3 regions of the Paraburkholderia sp. SECH4 genome follow, and region 3 is predicted to be linked to each of the others. Evidence: predicted binding sites of a transcription regulator. Region 3 holds the regulator's gene; each other region holds the start of a gene.
The links. Region 3 encodes LexA, which represses DNA repair genes until DNA is damaged. Its sites were predicted from a motif close to ACTGTATNNNNATACAGT; they were not measured.
Positions count from the first base shown of each region.

Region 1 (6,626 bases), on a different contig from region 3:
CCGATGGTGCTGCGCGATGTGGCCGAGGAGCTCGGTCTGCACGAGTCCACCATCTCGCGTGCGACCGGCAACAAATATATGGCTACGCCGCGCGGCATTTTCGAGTTCAAGCACTTCTTCCCGCGTGAACTCGGCACGGAAAGCGGCGGCACCTGTTCGGCCGCGGCCGTCCGTGCGCTGCTCAAGGAAATGATCGCCGCGGAGAACACGCACGATCCGCTGTCGGACGTGACACTCGCCAGGATGCTCGCGGATCAGGGCGTGCTGGTGGCGCGGCGCACCGTGGCGAAATATCGTCACTTGATGAAAGTGCCGCCGGCGGAATTGCGCCGCCAGGTTTAAACGCATTGCCCTTTGGGGCCAGGGCTTCAGTGAAGCGCCACACGAGACTCAGTACTCGCGTGGCGCTTTTTCGTATCTGGACGTTTCGCACGCGCCCCATTACATTGGCGGCTCAAGTCGAAACGGGGTGAGTTCCATGAAGTATTCGAATCTGGTTGAGCGTTTGCAGGGCAGGCGTACGTCGGCGTGGGAAATCCATCGTGTCGCTCAACAGGCGCTCGCCAATGGCGAAGACGTGATCGTGCTGAGCGTCGGCGACCCCGACTTTGCGACGCCCGCGCCGATCGTCGAGCGCGCCATCGAGGCGTTGCGCGGCGGCGATACGCATTACAGCGCCGTGTCCGGGCGTGAGCCGGTGCGGGCGGCGATTGCCGAAGACCATGCGCGCACCACCGGTTGCGCCGTGAGCGCGGCCAACGTGATCCTGACGGCGGGGGCGCAGAACGGCGTGTTCGCGACCTCGCTGTGTCTGCTGGAAGCGGGTGACGAAGTGATCGTCCCCGAGCCGATGTACCTCACATACGAGGCCTGCGTGCGCGCGGCGGGCGCCACGCTCGTGCCGGTGCCGGTCGATCCGGCGCGGGCGTTCCACCTCGACTGCGATGCGCTCGAAGCGGCCATCACGCCGCGCACCCAGGCCATTTTCTTCGCGACCCCCTGTAACCCGACCGGCGTGGTGATGCCGCGCGCCGATCTGGAACGCATCGCGCAGATCGCGTGCGAGCACGATCTGTGGGTGCTCTCCGACGAGGTCTATGCGGATCTCACGTTCGAGCGCGAGCACGTGAGCATCGCCGCGTTGCCGGGCATGGCGGAGCGCACGGTGACGCTCGGCAGTCTGTCGAAATCACATGCAATGGCGGGTTGGCGTGTGGGCTGGGCGATCGGGCCTGCCACGCTGATCGAGCATATGGGGCGGCTCGCGCTGGCGATGCTGTATGGCTTGCCCGGCTTCATCCAGCAGGCTGCATTGACGGCCCTGCAGAACAAGGCGCCGATCGTCGCCGAGATGCGCGAGATTTACCGGCGCCGCCGCGACGTCGTGTTCGAGCGCTTGCACCGCGTGCCGGGCTTGCGTTGCCTGTTGCCGGAAGCCGGCATGTTCATGATGGTCGACGTCAGCGGCACGGGCCTCGATACGGTCGATTTCACCTGGCAACTGTTTCGCGCACAAGGCGTGTCGCTGCTTGACGCCAGCGCCTTCGGCGAGACCGCGAATGGCTTCGTGCGGCTGGGTTTCGTGGTCGACGAGGCAAGCCTGATCGACGCGTGCGAACGGATTGCTGCGTTCGTCGGCGGATTGCCGGTGCGTATGAAGGCGTAGGCTGTGAACAGGGAAAGCCGCCCAAGCCGCGAACGTCAGACGAAGTCCTCGTGGCGCCGCAATAGCGGAGCGGCTTTCTTAAGTATTTCGTATTACTTTCGTTTTCCCCAAGGAAACGATGCGGCTTGGGAGGGACGCGCGTTAGAGCCCGTTTTCGATTGACGGCTTCGATGCTTGCGTCAAGAATCAGTCGCCTGATTCGTCTTAAGCTGGACAATCGGGACATCGACGCCTATCGACTCGCAGCCGGATACCCCATGGCCATTCGCTTCTATCTCTCGTGGCGCCGATCACTGATGGCAGGATCCATGGCGGCTGCGCTGGTGGCGATGGCGTTGGTCCTTGCCGTCATCACCACGTTCAGTCAGATGTGCGCGGCGGCCGAACTGGACGACTCAGCCACTGCGGCTGCCGACACGGAAACAGCCACCGCGCCGGCTAGCTCGGTAAGCGTGCCCGGCGCGCCTGGCGCCCAGGCAGACACTGCCGGCCAGACCGTCGATGCGAACGGCCAGCCAGTCATGGAGCCGCGCGCAAATCCATCTCGTACCGGCCATCCGCCACGGGTTTCCGCGGCCGCTCAGAACGATACGCAGGACAACCCGCCGCACGCTGTCAAACCCGAGACCTCGCCGATCCCTGTACCGCCGGAAAGCGCTGCCGTGACGCAGCATTCGATCCGGCTCGGCGGCCGCAACATCGACTACACCGCGACGGCGGGCAACCTGCTGCTGCGTGACAAAACCGGGCAGGCCAATGCGAGCGTCTTCTATACCGCCTACACCGTCGCGACCAAGGCGCCCTCGACACGTCCCGTCACGTTCCTTTTCAACGGCGGACCGGGTGCGGGCAGCGTGTTCCTGCTGATCGGCTCGTTCGGACCGAAGCGGGTGCGCACGGCGAGTCCCGCGAGCACTCCGCCCGCGCCGTATGTGCTGGACGACAACCCCGATAGCCTGCTCGATACCACCGATCTGGTCTTTATCGATGCCGTCGGCGCAGGCCTGTCGAGGGTTGTCGGGCATGGCACGGGGAAGGACTTCTGGGGTGTCGACAAGGACCTTGACGCGTTCTCGCAATTCATCGACCGCTATCTGACGGTCAACCAGCGCTGGAATTCGCCGAAGTACCTGCTCGGCGAATCGTATGGCACCGCGCGCGCCGCGATGCTCGCGTATCAACTGGGGCAAAACAATATCGCGTTGAATGGCGTGATCCTGATGTCGTCGGTGCTCGATTCCTCGGCGTTTTCACCCGGCTTCGATTTCAAGAGCGAGAGCTACTTGCCGAGCTTCGCGGCCATCGCGTGGTACCACGACAAGATCGTGCCAAAGCCGGCCAGTCTGCCGGCCTTCCTCGACGAGGCCCGCGCGTTCGCCCGCGGGCCTTATGCGCAAGCGCTCGCGCAGGGCGACGCGTTGCCCGACGCGCAGCGCGACGAAATCGCCGCACGCGTCGCGCAGTTCACCGGGCTCGACGTCGATTACGTGAAGCGAAGCCGCCTGCGTCTCTATCCCTCGCGTTTTCGCAATCAATTGCTGCGCGATCAATCGCGCAGCATTGGCCGTTTCGATGCACGCTTTAAAGGACTCGAGTACGACGGCGTGTCCGAGCGTCCCGATTACGACGCATCGGTGAGCAGTGTGACGAGCGCTTTCGACGCCGCGCTTCATCAGCATTTTGCGCAGGACCTGCACTTCACGCCTGCTGACCGCTATCGCGTCTTCAACGACGACGCGTTGACGCAATGGGACTGGAAACACCGTGAGTGGTGGGGGGAACACTTGTCCGTGCCGTATGCGGCGGGCGATCTCGCCGAAGCGATGCGGCAGAATCCGCATCTGCGCGTGATGTCGCTGAACGGCTATTTCGACCTGGCCACGCCGTTCTATGCGACCGAGTACGCGCTCGCGCATCTGGGCATCGATGCGCCGCTGCGCGCCAACGTGCGCATCGCCTACTACCCGACCGGGCACATGATCTATCTCGACGATGTCGCGTTGCATGCGCTCAAGCGGGACCTGGCGAGCTTCTATGCGGCGGGCGCGGGCTAGGCTGGCATGTGGGTGGCGGCACCGCAAGGAATCTAGCTCCCTTGCCGCATTGTCAGCCGTCTCTCCCACGGATTTTGATATCATCACTGTATAAACATACAGGTTTCATGAAAACCCCGTGGCGACAGATGCTCCGTCAGACCTCCGTTCTGATGTCCCCTATTACCTGCTGAACTTCGAGCGTGCGCTGGCGTGGCTCGCCGAGCGTTACGACGATCTGCTGGACGCGCACGAACACGGCTTCCTGCGCGATTTCGCCGCCTTGCCGCAGCCCTCGCGCGCGTTGCTGGTTCGCATGCTGATGCGCAAGGGCACGTTGTTCCGCTCCAGCCGTCTTTCTTACGACGAGATCGGTTGTCCTTTGCAGGCGGTTGCGCCCCTGGCAGTGCTCGGTTGGGTCGACACTGAACCGGGCCTGACGCTCGACGATCTGTTCGCGCTCACCACGCGCCCCGAGTTGCTGCTGATCTTTGCGGACGCCATCGCGTTGATTCCTGGCGCGAAAGGCTTGCGCAAACCCGATCTGCTGGAAACGCTGCGGCCGTTTTACGAAGGCGAAGGCGAGGGCGAATGTGACGGACGAGGCACCGCCGCGCATCCGTTGTCCGCATGGCACGGCCAGACCACCGACCGCGTCTTCCACGTCGCCATCGCGCCCCTTTGCGAGCGTCTGCGCCTGATGTTCTTCGGCAATTTGCAGCAGGACTGGTCGGAGTTCGTGCTTGCCGATCTCGGCGTGTTCCAGTACGAGAAGGTTGCATTCGCGCCGTCGTCGCGCGCATTCCAGCAACGCGCGGACGTCGACGTCTATCTTGCGTTACATGGGTGCCGTGAAGCGTTGGAATGGCTCCCCACGGGTGACGCGGAGTCAGAGGCGATTGACGAACTCGTCGCCGCAATTGCCGCCATCGAAACCTCGAATCCCTGGCTCGAAACGCGTCGCGCGAAACTGCTGTTTCGTATCGGCCAGCATTGCGAGCGTCAGCAGAACTGGGCCGCCGCGCTCGCGGTCTATGAGCGTTGCGCATGGCCCGGCGCGCGCCATCGGCGCTTGCGTGTGCTGGAACGCAGCGAGCGATTCGACGAAGCCTTCGCCCTCGCTTCGCAAGCCGCGGCCAAACCTGAAAGCGAAGAGGAGGCGCAGCGCGTCGAGCGCATGTTGCCGCGTTTGCAGCGCAAGCGCGGAGAGCGGGTGCCGCGTGTGCCCGCCGCCCGGCCGGTCGAGCGCCGCACACTGGTGCTGCCGAGGCCAGACGCGCCACAAGCGGTCGAATACGTCGCGCGCGATCATTTGACTTGCGACGCGGCGCCGGTTCATTACGTCGAAAACGCGCTGATTAACTCGCTGTTCGGCTTGCTGTGCTGGGAGCCGGTGTTCGCGGCGCTGCCCGGCGCGTTTTTTCATCCGTTCCAGCGCGGACCGGCCGATCTGCATGCGCCGGATTTTCATGCGCGCCGCGCGGAACAATTCGCCGCGTGTCTTGCGCAACTCGACAGCAATGCCTATCGCGAGACGATTCTGCGGCATCTGCAAAGCAAGGCGGGTCTGCAATCGCCGTTCGTATTCTGGGGCTTGCTGACGCCGGAACTGGTCGAGTTGGCGCTCGACTGCCTGCCTGCCGCGCATCTGAAACTATGGTTCGAGCGTCTGCTGCGTGACATCCGCGGCAACCGCTCGGGCCTGCCGGACCTGATTCGGTTCTGGCCGGCCGAGCGCCGCTATGAGTTGATCGAAGTGAAAGGCCCCGGCGACCGCTTGCAGGACAACCAGATCCGCTGGCTCGCGTACTGCGCGCAGCACGGCATGCCGGTGCGCGTGCTCGACGTGCGATGGGCCGATGAAGAGATCGTCGCGTCGGAAGTCGTGACGGAGATCACCCCATGACCTACGTGGTCGCCGTCCGGGCGATGTGCGAATTCACCGCGCGGCGCGGCGATCTGGATCTGCGCTTCACACCCGCGCCTACCTCGCTGGAAGGCATGGCCGGCCATGTGACGGTCGCCGGGCGGCGCACGAGTGGCTATGAGGCCGAAGTCACGCTGACCGGCACGCATCGCGGTTTGACCGTGCGTGGCCGCGCCGACGGTTACGACCCGGTGTCGAACCGGCTGGAAGAGATCAAGACCCATCGTGGCGCGCTCGAACGGATGCCCGCCAATCACCGCACCCTGCATTGGGCGCAGGCGCTGGTGTACGGTCATCTGTTGTGCCAGGCCCTCGGGCTCGCCGGATTGACGGTCGCGCTGGTGTATTTCGATGTCGGCAGTCAGAAGGAAACCTTGCTGACCGAAACGCACACGGCGCGTGAGCTGGAGATTTTCTTCGTCGAGCAATGCGAGCGCTTTCTCGATTGGGCTGTGCAGGAAGAGGCCCATCGCGCCGCGCGCAATGCCGCGCTCGGTGCGTTGCAGTTTCCGCATGGCCAGTTCCGCAGTGGTCAGCGCGAGCTTGCGGTGTCGGTGTATCGCGCGGCGCGTGACGGCAAGCCCTTGATGGCGCAGGCGCCGACCGGCATCGGCAAAACACTGGCGACGATTTTTCCGCTGCTCAAGGCGTGTGCGTCGGATCAGATCGACCGCGTGTTCTTCCTGACCGCGAAGACGCCGGGCCGCGCGCTTGCCCTCGATGCGATCGAAACGCTCCATCGAAGCGCCGAGTTGACTTCTGGGCGCTTGCCGCTGAGAACCCTGGAATTGGTCGCACGCGACAAGGCCTGCGAGCATCCCGACAAGGCTTGCAACGGCGAGTCCTGTCCGCTTGCACGCGGCTTCTACGACCGGCTCGACGCGGCCCGCAGCGCGGCGTTGGCCGGCCCGCGGCTCGACCGGGTGTCGGTGCGCGAAGCGGCGCTCCAGCACGACGTCTGCCCGTACTATCTCGCGCAGGAACTGGCGCGCTGGTCCGA
Region 1 is NZ_JALOCP010000011.1:17,093-23,718, forward strand. It holds gene M0D67_RS16850 (RNA polymerase factor sigma-54) at 1-342, shown strand, start outside; gene M0D67_RS16855 (pyridoxal phosphate-dependent aminotransferase) at 479-1,666, shown strand; gene M0D67_RS16860 (S10 family peptidase) at 1,924-3,720, shown strand; gene M0D67_RS16865 (VRR-NUC domain-containing protein) at 3,839-5,605, shown strand; gene M0D67_RS16870 (ATP-dependent DNA helicase) at 5,602-6,626, shown strand, end outside.
Region 1: M0D67_RS16865 (VRR-NUC domain-containing protein) is a predicted target of LexA. The motif match lies at 3,806-3,823, and genes of this name have one in related genera.

Region 2 (6,626 bases), on a different contig from region 3:
TTGGCCGCTACGATCGCGAAGGCGGTCGCCGGCAGGAAGCCGCCGAACCAGCCATTGCCGATGTGATACGGCAGCGACATCGAGGTATAGCGGATGCGCGTCGGGAACATCTCCACCAGCATCGCCGCAATCGGCCCGTAGACCATCGTCACGTAGATCATCATGATCGTCAGGATCACCACGCTCATTGGCCAGTTGATCTGCGACGGATCGGCCTTCGGCGGATAGCCGGCGGTCTTCAGTGTGGTCGCCAGGGTCTTGTCGAACACCTTGCCCTGGTCCTTGGCGTCGGCGGCCTTGCCGTCATACGTGTTGATCACCGTATCGCCCACCTTGATCTCCGCCAGCGAGCCCGCCGGCGCCGCGACGTTCTCGTAGTTCAAGCCGGCCTTCGAGAGCGCGCTCTTGGCGATGTCGCAGGAACTCGTGAACTTCGCCGTGCCGACCGGATTGAACTGGAACGAACACTCGTCCGGGTTCGCAATCACGACGATCGGTGCTTTTGCCGTTGCGGTTTCCAGCGCCGGGTTCGTGTAGTGAGTCAGCGCCTTGAACAGCGGGAAGTACGTGCAGGCAGCAATCAGCAGGCCGGCCATGATGATCGGCTTGCGGCCGATGCGGTCCGACAGCGAGCCGAAGAACAGGAAGAACGGCGTGCCGATCAGGAGCGCGATCGCGATCAGGATGTTGGACGTCGCGCCGTCGACTTTCAGCGTCTGCGTCAGGAAGAACAGCGTGTAGAACTGACCTGTGTACCAGACCACGGCCTGGCCGGCGGTCAGGCCGATCAGCGCGAGGATCACGATCTTCAGGTTCTTCCACTGGCCAAATGCTTCAGTCAGCGGCGCCTTCGAGGTTTTGCCTTCAGCCTTGATGCGCGCGAACACCGGCGATTCATTCAGTTGCAGGCGAATCCATACCGACACGCCGAGCAGGAAGATCGACGCGAGGAACGGAATGCGCCAGCCCCAGGCGCCGAACGCGTCTTCGCCCATGGCCGTGCGTGCGCCGAGAATCACCAGTAGCGAGAGGAACAGGCCGAGCGTGGCGGTGGTCTGGATCCACGCGGTGTAGAAACCGCGGCGTCCCGCCGGCGCATGTTCCGCGACGTACGTGGCCGCACCGCCGTATTCGCCGCCGAGTGCAAGACCTTGCAGCAAGCGCATCGCGATGAAGATCACCGGCGACGCAATGCCGATCGACGCATAACCGGGCAGGAAGCCGACCAGGAAGGTCGACAGGCCCATGATCACGATTGTGATGAGGAACGTGTATTTGCGCCCGACCATATCGCCGAGGCGGCCGAATACGATCGCGCCGAACGGCCGTACCGCGAAGCCCGCGGCGAAGCTCAGAAGCGTAAAGATGAAAGCGGCAGTCGGATTGACGCCGGAGAAGAAGCTCTTGCTGATGAAGATGGCGAGTGAGCCGGCCAGATAGAAGTCGTACCACTCGAAAACCGTACCCAGCGACGATGCGAAGATCACCCGCTTCTCATCGCGCGTCATCGGTACGTGCGAGATTTGCCCGCCAACGGTAGCCATATGTCGTCTCCAATATTGATATGTGCACGCGGTCCGCCGGCAAAGGCGTTCCCGTGGAACCGATTATTGGAGTGGAAACTTACGGCGTACTGACGTGGAGGGGTGAAATGGCAGTTTCAGGCGTAGAGAGGGGAATTCCATCAAAACGCGGCAATTGACGCCTAAGTTCTTGTAATTTTTGACAAACGTATCTCAATATGGCGCCGGCCCAAGCGTCGATTTTTGCGCTCTTAGGGTAAGTCCCGTCCCTGTTCGAGTACGTGCAAGCTGACACGCACGAGGGTTCCGGCAAGCCGTGGGGAGGTTTGGTAGACGTTATCGTCGATGGTCATCTCCCCGCCGTGCATCGTCGTGATCTCGCGGACGATCGCAAGCCCAAGGCCGCTGCCGTCGCCTTCGCGGCCGAGAATCCGATAAAAACGCTCGACCACCCGCGAGCGCTCGGCCACCGGAATGCCGAGCCCGGTGTCTTCTACTTCCAGATGCACGAGTCGCGCCGTCACGTCGTGCCGCACCCGCACGGTGATCCGTCCGCCAGCCGGCGTGTAGCGGATCGCGTTGTCGATCAGATTCGACAGCATTTCCCGCAGCATGACCGGATTGCCGTCGACTTCGACCGGCTCTTCGGGGGCTTCGTAGCCGAGGTCCATCTGCTTGGCGAGCGCAGCCTGAACCCAGTCGCGCACCGCGCTGCGCGCCACCTCGGTCACCTCAACCGGCGTGAAAATCTGGCCCGACATGCGATTTTCCGCGCGCGCCAGCGCCAGCAACTGGGTGACGAGACGCGCCGCATGCTCCGAACTGGTGGCGATCTGTTCGAGCGAGCGGTGGACTTCCTCGGAGGCGTCCTGGCGCAGCGCAAGCTCGGCCTGGGTGCGCAGACCGGCAAGCGGCGTTTTCATCTGATGCGCGGCGTCGGCGATAAAGCGCTTCTGCAACTCCATGTTCTGTTCGAGGCGCGTCAGCAGATCGTTGAACGACGTCACCAGCGGCTCGATTTCCGGCGGCGCGCGGCGGGCTTCGAGCGGCGACAGATCGTCCGGGCGGCGCGCGCGAATATGCGCCTGCAGGGCATGCAGCGGCGCGAGTCCACGCGACAGGCCGAACCACACCAGCAGGATCGCCAGCGGCAGGATCACGAACTGCGGCAGGATCACGCCTTTGATGATGTCGTTGGCAAGCTGGCTGCGTTTGTCGAGCGTCTCGGCGACCTGCACCAGCACCGGCTGAGCACCGGGCGTTTGCGGAAACTCGACGGTCGTATAGGCGACGCGGATATCGTTGCCGCGCAGCACGTCGTCGCGGAATTCCACGAGGCCAGGCGGCGGCCGGTCTTCCTCGTGCGGCAACGGCATGTCGCGCTCGCCGCCCACCAGTTCGCCGCGCGTGCCGAGCACCTGATAGAAGACGCTGTCGACATTGTCGGTGCGCAGAAAGTCGCGGGTGGAGTCGGGCAGCGACAGCTCCGCCACGCCGTTGATCGGATGGATCTGGCGGGCGAGCACGTAGGCGTCGGTTTCGAGCGCGCGGTCGAACGGGCCATTGGCGATCGACTTGGCGACCAGGTAGGTGACCGCGAGGCTCATCGGCCAAAGCAGCAGAAGCGGCGCCAGCATCCAGTCCAGAATTTCGCCGAACAGCGAGCGTGGGCGCGCTTCGGCGGCGGCTTCGGTCTCGTCGGGCGGGGCGAACGGATTGGCGTAGCGCTCGTCGCGCACCTCGTCGAGGTCCGCCGCGTGCGCCGTGGCGCGATCTGCGCGTGCGGACATGGAGGCCCCCTATTTGAAGTGATGGCTCGCGGGCATCGCGGCCGAGGGGGACGAAGAGGGCGAGGAGGGCGGCTCGGATTCGGCGGGCGGGTTGGCGCTCTGGTTCGCGTTCATGTTCACGTTTGGCGGCAGGGCGGCTTTCTCGAGGCAGTACCCGAGGCCCCGCACAGTAATGATGCGTACGCCGCTCGGCTCGATCTTCTTGCGCAGCCGATGCACGTAGACTTCGATCGCGTTATTGCTGACTTCTTCGCCCCATTCGCACAGATGGTCGACGAGCTGTTCCTTCGACACCAGCCGGCCGATCCGCTGCAGCAGCACTTCGAGCAAACCAAGTTCGCGCGCCGACAGGTCGATCACCTGCTCGTTGACATAGGCGATCCGGCCAACCTGGTCGAACGACAGCGAACCGTGCCGCACCACCGTCGGGCCGCCGCCGGCGCCACGCCGGGTCAGGGCGCGCACGCGCGCCTCGAGTTCGTTCAGCGCGAAAGGTTTGGCCATGTAGTCATCGGCGCCGAGATCGAGGCCTTTGACGCGTTCGTCCACGCTGTCCGCCGCCGTGAGGATGAGCACCGGCACGGTCGAGTTGCGGGCGCGCAGGCGGCGCAGCACCTCGAGCCCGGACATGCGGGGCAGGCCCAGATCGAGGATCAGCAGGTCGAAAGTTTGCATCGACAGGGCGGTGTCGGCCTCGACGCCGTTCTTCACATGATCGACGGCATAGGCCGATTGGCGGAGTGATCGAACCAGACCGTCCGCGAGTATGCTGTCGTCTTCGGCAATCAGAATTCGCATGGTGCGCAAGCCTGGCCTTGCCGGCACCGTGGGGTGTCCCCCCGGCGCACAGCGGTCTCCGAAAATTATTGTGGGTAGTTGGGCAGCGCGACGGTAAAAATGCGCGTTCGCATGAGAATCGCGCTTGCCAAAACTACTGTTTTTTTATACAGTGTCTGAGTTTCGTGTGCTGTCCTCCAAAACTAGGCTGCACATCTGCCTCAGACGCCGTTCATCATAGCAAAGGACGATTCATGGAAGAAAGCAAGAAAGGCTCGGCTGGACTGACTGCTGAAAAGAGCAAGGCACTCGCTGCCGCGCTTGCGCAGATCGAAAAGCAGTTCGGCAAAGGGTCGGTCATGCGGCTCGGCGCAGGTGAGGCGGTCGAAGATATCCAGGTGGTCTCAACGGGATCACTCGGCCTCGATATCGCGCTGGGCGTCGGCGGTTTGCCGCGTGGCCGGGTGGTCGAAATTTACGGTCCGGAGTCGTCCGGTAAAACCACGCTGACGCTGCAAGTCGTCGCTGAAATGCAAAAGCTCGGCGGCACGGCAGCGTTTATCGACGCGGAGCACGCGCTGGATATCCAGTACGCGGGCAAGCTCGGCGTGAACGTCAACGACCTGCTGGTTTCGCAGCCGGACACCGGCGAACAGGCGCTCGAAATCGCCGACGCACTGGTGCGCTCGGGCTCGATCGACATGATCGTGATCGACTCGGTCGCGGCACTCGTGCCGAAGGCTGAAATCGAAGGCGAAATGGGCGACTCGCTGCCGGGTCTGCAAGCGCGTCTGATGTCGCAAGCGCTGCGCAAGCTCACCGGCACGATCAAGCGTACCAACTGCCTCGTGATCTTCATCAACCAGATCCGTATGAAGATCGGTGTGATGTTCGGCAACCCGGAAACCACCACGGGCGGTAACGCGCTGAAGTTCTACGCGTCGGTGCGTCTGGACATTCGCCGGATCGGTTCGATCAAGAAGAACGACGAAGTGATCGGTAACGAAACGCGCGTGAAGGTGGTGAAGAACAAGGTTGCGCCGCCGTTCCGCGAAGCGATTTTCGACATTCTGTATGGCGAGGGCATTTCCCGTCAGGGCGAAGTCATCGACCTCGGCGTGCAGGCCAAGATCGTCGACAAGGCCGGCGCCTGGTACAGCTACAACGGCGAACGTATTGGTCAGGGTAAGGACAACGCGCGCGAATTCCTGCGCGAAAATCCGGACATCGCTCGTGAGATCGAAAACCGCATCCGCGAATCGCTGGGCGTGAATGCCATGGCGGAAGTGGCGACCGGTGCGGCCGCTGAAGTCGCGGGCGAAGAAGAGTAACCAGCACGTGATACGCAAGGGCCGGCCGCCGTCCAACGCTGGACACAACGCGGACGGCCCGCGTGACGGTGGCGACGATTCGTTCGAATCGTCGTCATCCTCTTCATCGCCGCCTTCCTCCTCTTCGACTTCCCGGTCCACCCGGTCGTTTGGGCGGTCGTCGGGAAAGTCGTCTAGCAGTTCGTCCGGTAGTTCGTTTAGTCGTTCGTCCGGTTCATCGTTCGGCAAATCTTCTGGAAGCTCGTTCGGGCGTTCCACTTCACGTTCGCCGCGCGATCCTGCCGGCAATGCTGCCCCTGGCCGCTCATACGCATCAGATCCCGATTCCTTTGCCGCAGCCGGCGAAGCCGATCCCTTCGAATCGTTCGACGCGCACGATCGCGCCGCAGGTCGCCAGCCGCAGTCTGATCCCTCTGCGCAGGCTGAAGCGGACCCGTCCGAAACCACCTATACCCGCTCGCGCCGCACGCCTGGCGAGGCGAAGCCGGAACAGGACGATGCAAAAAAATCCCAACGCCCGGCCCGTTCGCTAAAAGGACGTGCGCTCGGCTATTTGTCCCGGCGTGAATACAGCCGCTCCGAACTGGCGCGCAAGCTTAAGCCGTTCGTCGAGGAAACCGATTCGCTCGATACCTTGCTCGATTCGCTGGAAGCCGAAAACTGGCTGTCCGACTCGCGGTTTGCTGAAAGCCTGATCCATCGGCGCTCGTCGCGCTTGGGCGCGAGCCGGATCGTCGGCGAATTGAAGCAGCATGCGGTGGACCAAACGCTGGTCGAAGAAGCCAGTGCGCAACTGCGCGAAACCGAACTGGCGCGCGCTCAAGCCGTTTGGCGGAAAAAATTCGACCGGCTTCCCGAAACTGCCGCCGAGCGGGCCAAGCAGGCGCGCTTTCTGGCATCGCGCGGTTTCTCGGGCGCTACGATTGGCAAAATTCTCAAAGGGTTCGACGAGGAGTGAAGCGGCGACTAGCTGCGCTATCCCGTTTGACGTACAGCGCGTGCCGGATACCTGTGCGGTTCCCACTTTGAGATAGCACCTGCCGCGCTCTCCGGCCTGCTGGGCGGCCCTGCGCATTCCGGCCTGTCTCAAATACCCAGTATGCTAAAATTCGTGGGTTTTCCAATCCGGCCTTTCCTTCCCGCATGCCGCTCTCCCCGCCAGTATCCCGTCAGTTGCGCCATCGTCGCGCAATCAGAGCGGAAGC
Region 2 is NZ_JALOCP010000002.1:205,661-212,286, forward strand. It holds gene M0D67_RS03815 (MFS transporter) at 1-1,544, opposite strand, end outside; gene M0D67_RS03820 (sensor histidine kinase) at 1,775-3,313, opposite strand; gene M0D67_RS03825 (response regulator transcription factor) at 3,323-4,111, opposite strand; gene recA (recombinase RecA) at 4,345-5,421, shown strand; gene recX (recombination regulator RecX) at 5,429-6,379, shown strand; gene M0D67_RS03840 (DUF2889 domain-containing protein) at 6,565-6,626, shown strand, end outside.
Region 2: recA (recombinase RecA) is a predicted target of LexA. The motif match lies at 4,247-4,264, and genes of this name have one in related genera.

Region 3 (6,626 bases):
GAGCGTGAGCGGCGTATGCATGATCGCCTCCCACGTGCGCTGTACGTGCATGCGCGAAAACCCCGAGTACATCGACTCGAAACTCGCCGACATCATCACGCTCGATGCCACCGTGCCGGCAGCGAGAAACGCGATATACGACACGCCGTCGACATGCCCGACCATCAGCCCAAGTCCGAAACCCAGGCCGAACAGGTAGATCATCGGGTCAGCAAGATTGCCAAACATCGAAGCAATTGCGAGCTTCCGCCAGACCAGATAGTCGCGGCGCCACACCGCAATCCAGTTGACGGCGTTGGCAGGGAAAGCGGCGAAGGTTTCCTGCTTCGGCGGTGTCTCGCCGTGCGGTTCGTAAGTGCGTGCGTCCATTGCGTGTCTCTTGCCGTGTCGTTATAGCTGTAGAGGATTGCGAGCTGAGCCGATGTCGATTCGCGTCAGTCCTGCATCTCGCGCCCGGTCAGACGCAGGAACACATCTTCGAGATTCGCCGGGCGATGCAGGTAGCGCAGATCGGCGCGCTGCTTGAGCCGGGCATGCACAGGCTGGGCGTCGTTCACATAGCAGAAGAGCGTCTCGCCACTGATCTCGGTGCGCTCGACAAGCGGCGCCAGTTCGTCGCGCAACGCAACCGGATCGGGTCCGAAGATTTCGATCACATCACAGCCGATCTCCGATGCAATCAATGCACGCGGCGCGCCTTCGGCGATCTTGCGGCCTTCCTCGATTACGCAGAGGCGGTGGCACAGCCGTTCGGCCTCTTCCATGAAGTGCGTGGTCAGCAGAATGGTCTTGCCGCGTGCGAGCAGCGAGCGCAGCCGTTCCCAGATCAGGTGGCGCGCTTGCGGATCGAGGCCGGTGGTCGGCTCGTCCATGATCAGCACGTCGGGGTCGTTGACGAGCGCGCGAGCCAGCGTAAGGCGCCGTTTCATGCCGCCCGACAGTTCGCTCACACGTGCATCCGCCTTGCTCTCGAGACGCGCGAATTCGAGCAGCGACGGCACCATCTCGCGGCATTGCGCGGCGCTCAGACCGAAGTAGCGGCCGAACACCTGCAGGTTTTCGCGGACCGTGAAATCGGGATCGAGATTGTCGAACTGAGGCACGACGCCGACACGCGCCCGGGCCACGCGCGCGCGGCCGGGAATCGGCTCGCCGCACAGGCGGATCGTGCCGGCATCCGGTGCGGCGATGCCGAGCAGCATGCGCAACGTGGTGGTCTTGCCTGCGCCGTTCGGGCCGAGCAGGCCGAAACATTCGCCGGCGTTGACATGAAACGACAGTCCGTCGACGACCGTCTTTTCGCCGTAGCTTTTTTTAACCTGGTGGAATTCAATGGCGGCTTCAGACATGGATCGATCGAGGCTCCGCGAAAAGACGCAAATGGCCGGTAAGGCCGCTCATTCTATGGCATCGGTAGTGAGGTGTTGATCGTCACTGGATGCGCCGGACGGCGTTTCTTGCGCTGCGGCAAAGGCTCATGGGTGACTCAAACCCAGCCCAAACCCGCCACAAATCCAGCGCGCACCGGTTTAGGGCGCACTTAGCGTTTTCCATCCCTTGCAACCTGAATTGCGGCGCACCATGATTCATTCAGACCGCGTTCCTCGCGGATGGGAGAAAAATCATGGCGAGCTACCAGAAAATCCTGCTGTGCTACGACGGCTCGCGCGAAGGCCGCAAAGCGTTACGTTGCGGCGCCGACCTGGCGTTGGAACTGAAGGCGGAAACGCACCTACTATCAGTGGTTGACATGCGCTCGAGCATTGCGCAAAGCGCGGGCCTGCTGACTGATGTGGCCTGCGGCAGCTTCGAAAAAACAGCCCGCGACATCCTGCAGGAAGGGGTGGACTGGCTCACCGAACGCGGCGTGACCGCGCAAGGACATTTTGCGTTTGGCCATCCGATCGACGAGATCGCCAATCTTGCTAACGAATTGCATGTCGACCTCGTGGTGGTCGGCCATCGTTGCCGCACCGGGCTATCACGATGGTGGATGGGCGCGGGCAATACCCCGCTGCTCGATCGGGTCTCATGCAGCATTCTGGTGGCGTGCTCTTCCGCGCAGGAGCAGCAGCAAGCGGCGGCGGCCTGATGCACGGCGGGGCGAAGCGCGTGGACTGGATTGAATGAGTTGAATGAGCCACGTGGCCGAACGGTCGCCGCGTTCGCTTCGGCCAAACCGTGATTCGCTCATACGCTCAAGTCGATAGCGAGCGCCGGGCGATCACTCGTTCAGATTGACCGCCGCCAGCTTCCATGTGAACAAACCTTCGCGCCGCAAAATCGCCGAGTAACGCGCGTCACCAGCGCCATGCTGATAGCTGACGACGAACTCGTTAAGGCCGCGATAGCCCGCCGTGGTTTGCGGCGGTTGGGGTGGCGTGGTGCTGTTCGCGTTGTTACCTGTAGCAGGGTGCGCTGGTTCCTGTGCAGGAGCCGTTGCGGCCGGCGGATTGTCGGTGCCAGCCGGAACAGGAGGGCGCTCGCCCGGGTTGCCGCGCGGTGGCATGCCGTTCAGCAATGCCGCGACGCCGTCGGGTGTTGCATAAGCGTCGACCAGCGGGCCGATCAAGGCCACGCCGATCATCGCGCCAATCGCCGCGAACGGATTGCCGTTGCCTTGCACGTCGAGCCGACGCGTCAACAAGCCGGTGACTTGCTGCTTCAGGCTCTCGCGCAACGCGGGAAAGTCGACGTATTCATTGACGGTTTGCGCATCACGCGCATCCGCTGCGCGTTTGAGCTTATTCAGCGCCATGTAAGGCGACGCGTAACTGAACCCCAACGCGGCAATCACCACAATCACAATCAAGGTGACGATCAGTGGTCGGGCGGCATTGCGTTTCGTGCGTGTTGAAACTGCCATCGAGTGGGACTCTCCATCAGGTGTGATCTAACGTGGACCGCGGCCACGCAAAAACGATCCCAGGCGATGCGATATCCGAAAAGGCGCGGGCGGGTGAACGACCGTACGCCGGGTGTCGCGCGTAGTAAAGCCGCAATGGGATGCAGTGCACGCGCAGTGCGGTTTATGACTCGAACACCGCGCCGTGCACGTTGGCTTCATCTGCGATGCAACGATCGATCATGCGGCACACCGCGTCTACCGTGCCGACCATGATCAGCCGCGACGGCCCGTGATACACGCGCACCGGCGCGCGGCGCGCGGGTTCAGCCGTATTCAGCCCCGAGTTCAACGACACGCGAGCAAAAGCCGGCAACGACGACGGCAAGCCCGGTACGCCGACGGGTGCATCAAACAGCGCTGGAGTACTGGCGGAGGACGCCTCGATCAGCGAACACGGCACCAGCTTGCGCAGATGACGCAAACGACCAAACTGGCGAAAAGGCAGCAGGCGGGCAAGGCGTTCCATGAGTCTCTCCAGGCGATTCAACGTTGGGGCAGCTTTGGGTTGGCTAACACGTGGGCAGTTAGAACTCGCCCGGGCGGATCAGCCCGACGGCGATGCCCTCGAGCGCAAACTCCGCGCTGCCGGTTTCAACGAAGATGTTGTCGTAATCGGGGTTCTCGGCGATCAGCTCGATGCCGTTCGGCCGGCGCTTCAGGCGCTTGACCGTCACATCGTCGCCAAGCCGCGCGATGATGATCTGGCCATCTTTAGCTTCGCTTTTCTTCTGCACCGCGAGCAGGTCGCCGTCGAAGATGCCCGCGTCGCGCATGGACAGCCCACGCACCTTCAGCAGGTAGTCCGGCTTGCTCGAGAACAGCGCCGGGTCGCACGCATAGTGCTGCGAGATATGTTCCTGCGCGAGGATCGGGCTACCCGCGGCAACCCGGCCGATCAGCGGCAACGACAGTTGCATGATGCTGGCGTGCGGCAGTGTGAACTGGTACGGCGAATCTTCCGACCCGCCCAGCAGGCGAATGCCGCGCGATGCGCCGGCCGCCAGTTCGATCACGCCCTTGCGGGCGAGGGCGCGCAGATGCTCCTCTGCCGAGTTGGCCGAGCTGAAACCCAGCTCGGCGGCGATCTCCGCGCGGGTGGGCGGAAAGCCGGTGCGTTCGATGGCCCGGCGGATCAGATCGAAAACCTGCTGCTGTCGTGCGGTGAGTTTGGTCATGGCGCCACTGTATGTATGAACAGGTGCCTGTATTTTTATACAGTATTCCGCGCAATTCAAGCTTTACTTTAAGTTCGTGTCCTGGGGTGGCGTTCCAGCGTCGTAAATGGACGCTTCAACACCCGTTTTCGTGTCGCAACGCCTTATCCGGCCGTCATTACCACTTTTGCGTATTAAAGAATGAAGAAACATTATTTTTAATGATGAAAGCTCTTCGATAGACTGCCCTTCGAGTTGGCGCTCATGTGCACGTGACCGCGACGTAGAACAACACCACACGCTGTTTCAGCGGACCACAACGCGGAGAAAGTTGGCATGAACCATCAAGGCACGGGGCTGGCAGGCAGGACCAGAAAACTTATCGCGGCGCTCGCATTCGGCGCAGTCGGTACGATCGCCGCGGTCGGCGTCACGGTGCAGGCACATGCAGCCGACATGACGCTGCTGAACGTGTCGTACGACCCGACCCGCGAGCTGTACCAGGATGTCAACCAGGCATTCGGCAAGGAATGGAAGGCGAAAACGGGCGAGACGATCACCTTCAAGCAGTCGCACGGCGGCTCGGGTGCGCAAGCCCGCTCGGTGCTGGACGGTTTGCAGGCGGACGTCGTGACGCTGGCGCTTGCCTATGACATCGACGCGCTGGCTAACAAAGGTTTGCTCGACAAGGGCTGGCAAAAGCGTTTGCCGGACAACGCCTCGCCGTACACGTCGACGATCGTGTTTCTGGTGCGCAAGGGCAACCCGAAGCACATCAAGGATTGGGACGATCTGATCAAGCCGGGTGTGTCGATCGTCACGCCGAATCCGAAGACCTCGGGTGGCGCGCGCTGGAACTACCTGGCCGCGTGGGCCTATGCTGAACATCAGCCGGGTGGCAACGACCAGAAGGCGAAGGAGTTCGTCGGCAAGCTCTATAAGAATGCCGGCGTGCTGGATTCGGGCGCGCGTGGCGCGACCACCAGCTTCGTGCAGCGCGGTATCGGCGACGTGCTGATTGCGTGGGAAAACGAAGCGTTCCTGTCGCTGAAGGAGTTCGGTCCGGACAAGTTTGAAATCGTGGTGCCGTCGGTGAGCATTCTGGCTGAACCGCCGGTTGCGGTGGTGGACAAGGTGGTCGACAAGCACGGCACGCGCAAAGTGGCGGAAGCGTATCTGAACTTTCTGTACAGCGAGGAAGGTCAGGAAATCGCGGCGAAGAACTTCTACCGTCCGCGTTCGAACAAGGTGCCGGCCGAGCTGACCTCGAAATTTCCGAAGCTGAAGTTGTACACGGTGGACGATTCGTTCGGCGGCTGGGCGAACGCGCAGAAGACCCACTTTGCCGACGGCGGCGTGTTCGATTCGATCTACTCGCCGCAGTAACGGGTAGTCAGCCAGACGAGATGCGCAGTTAGACGCCGCAGTTGAACGCGTAGTCACACTTCGCCAGAAAGCGTGCCGGCGAGGCGCGCTTTTTGGCCAGCCAGGCGGCCGAAAAAAGAGCCGCCGGCCTCAACCCTGAAAGAGTACTGAGCATGACGACGTTGACCTTCCGAAAACCGAGCGCCTTGCCCGGTTTTGGCCTGACACTCGGCATCACGGTGGCTTATCTGAGCCTCGTGGTGCTGATTCCGCTTGCGGCGACCTTTCTCAAGACCGCGACGCTTGACTGGCCTCAGTTCGTGCGCGCGGTCAGCTCGCCGCGCGTGCTCGCGTCGTATCGCCTGACGTTTTTCTCTGCGCTCGGTGGCGCGCTGATCAACGCGGTGTTTGGCTTTCTGGTTGCGTGGGTGCTGGTGCGTTATACCTTTCCCTTCAAGCGTATCGTCGACGCGGTGGTCGATCTGCCGTTTGCTTTGCCGACCTCTGTGGCCGGTATATCGCTTGCGGCGGTGTATGCGGGCAACGGCTGGATCGGACAGTTTCTCGAACCGCTCGGCATCAAGATCGCTTTCACGCCGGCCGGCGTGCTGATCGCGCTGACCTTTATCGGTTTGCCGTTCGTCGTACGAACCGTGCAGCCGGTGCTCGAAGAGTTCGAGCGCGAACAGGAAGAGGCGGCTGCGTGCCTCGGCGCGTCGCGTTGGCTGACGTTTCGGCGCGTGGTGCTGCCTGCGGTGTTCCCGGCCTTGCTCACGGGTTTCGCGCTGGCGTTCGCGCGGGCGCTCGGCGAATACGGCTCGGTGATTTTCATCGCCGGTAACGTGCCGATGAAATCGGAAATCACGTCGCTGCTGATCATTACCAAGCTCGAACAATACGATTACGCCGGCGCCACCGCGATTGCGGTCGTAATGCTGGTGGTGTCGTTCCTGATGCTGTTGTTGATCAATACGCTGCAGTGGTATCTGCAGCGCCGGACGGGACGTGGCGGCGCAGGCCCGGCGCCTGCCGCAGCGAGTGTGGCGGCGATCGGTGTCGGTGTCGGTGTCGGCGGAGGTGTGCAATGAGCCGCAACTCCTTGAATAGCGCGGATGCTACGACTGTTGCCGTGGCGCCGCGCGCGCCGCTCAATATTGCACGCCGGCCCGATCCGGTTACCGAACCACCCGTCGTGCGCT
Region 3 is NZ_JALOCP010000069.1:12,150-18,775, reverse strand. It holds gene M0D67_RS40520 (ABC transporter permease) at 1-369, opposite strand, end outside; gene nodI (nodulation factor ABC transporter ATP-binding protein NodI) at 435-1,349, opposite strand; gene M0D67_RS40510 (universal stress protein) at 1,625-2,092, shown strand; gene M0D67_RS40505 (DUF2939 domain-containing protein) at 2,225-2,866, opposite strand; gene M0D67_RS40500 (hypothetical protein) at 3,030-3,374, opposite strand; gene lexA (transcriptional repressor LexA) at 3,433-4,083, opposite strand; gene M0D67_RS40490 (sulfate ABC transporter substrate-binding protein) at 4,399-5,448, shown strand; gene cysT (sulfate ABC transporter permease subunit CysT) at 5,601-6,515, shown strand; gene cysW (sulfate ABC transporter permease subunit CysW) at 6,512-6,626, shown strand, end outside.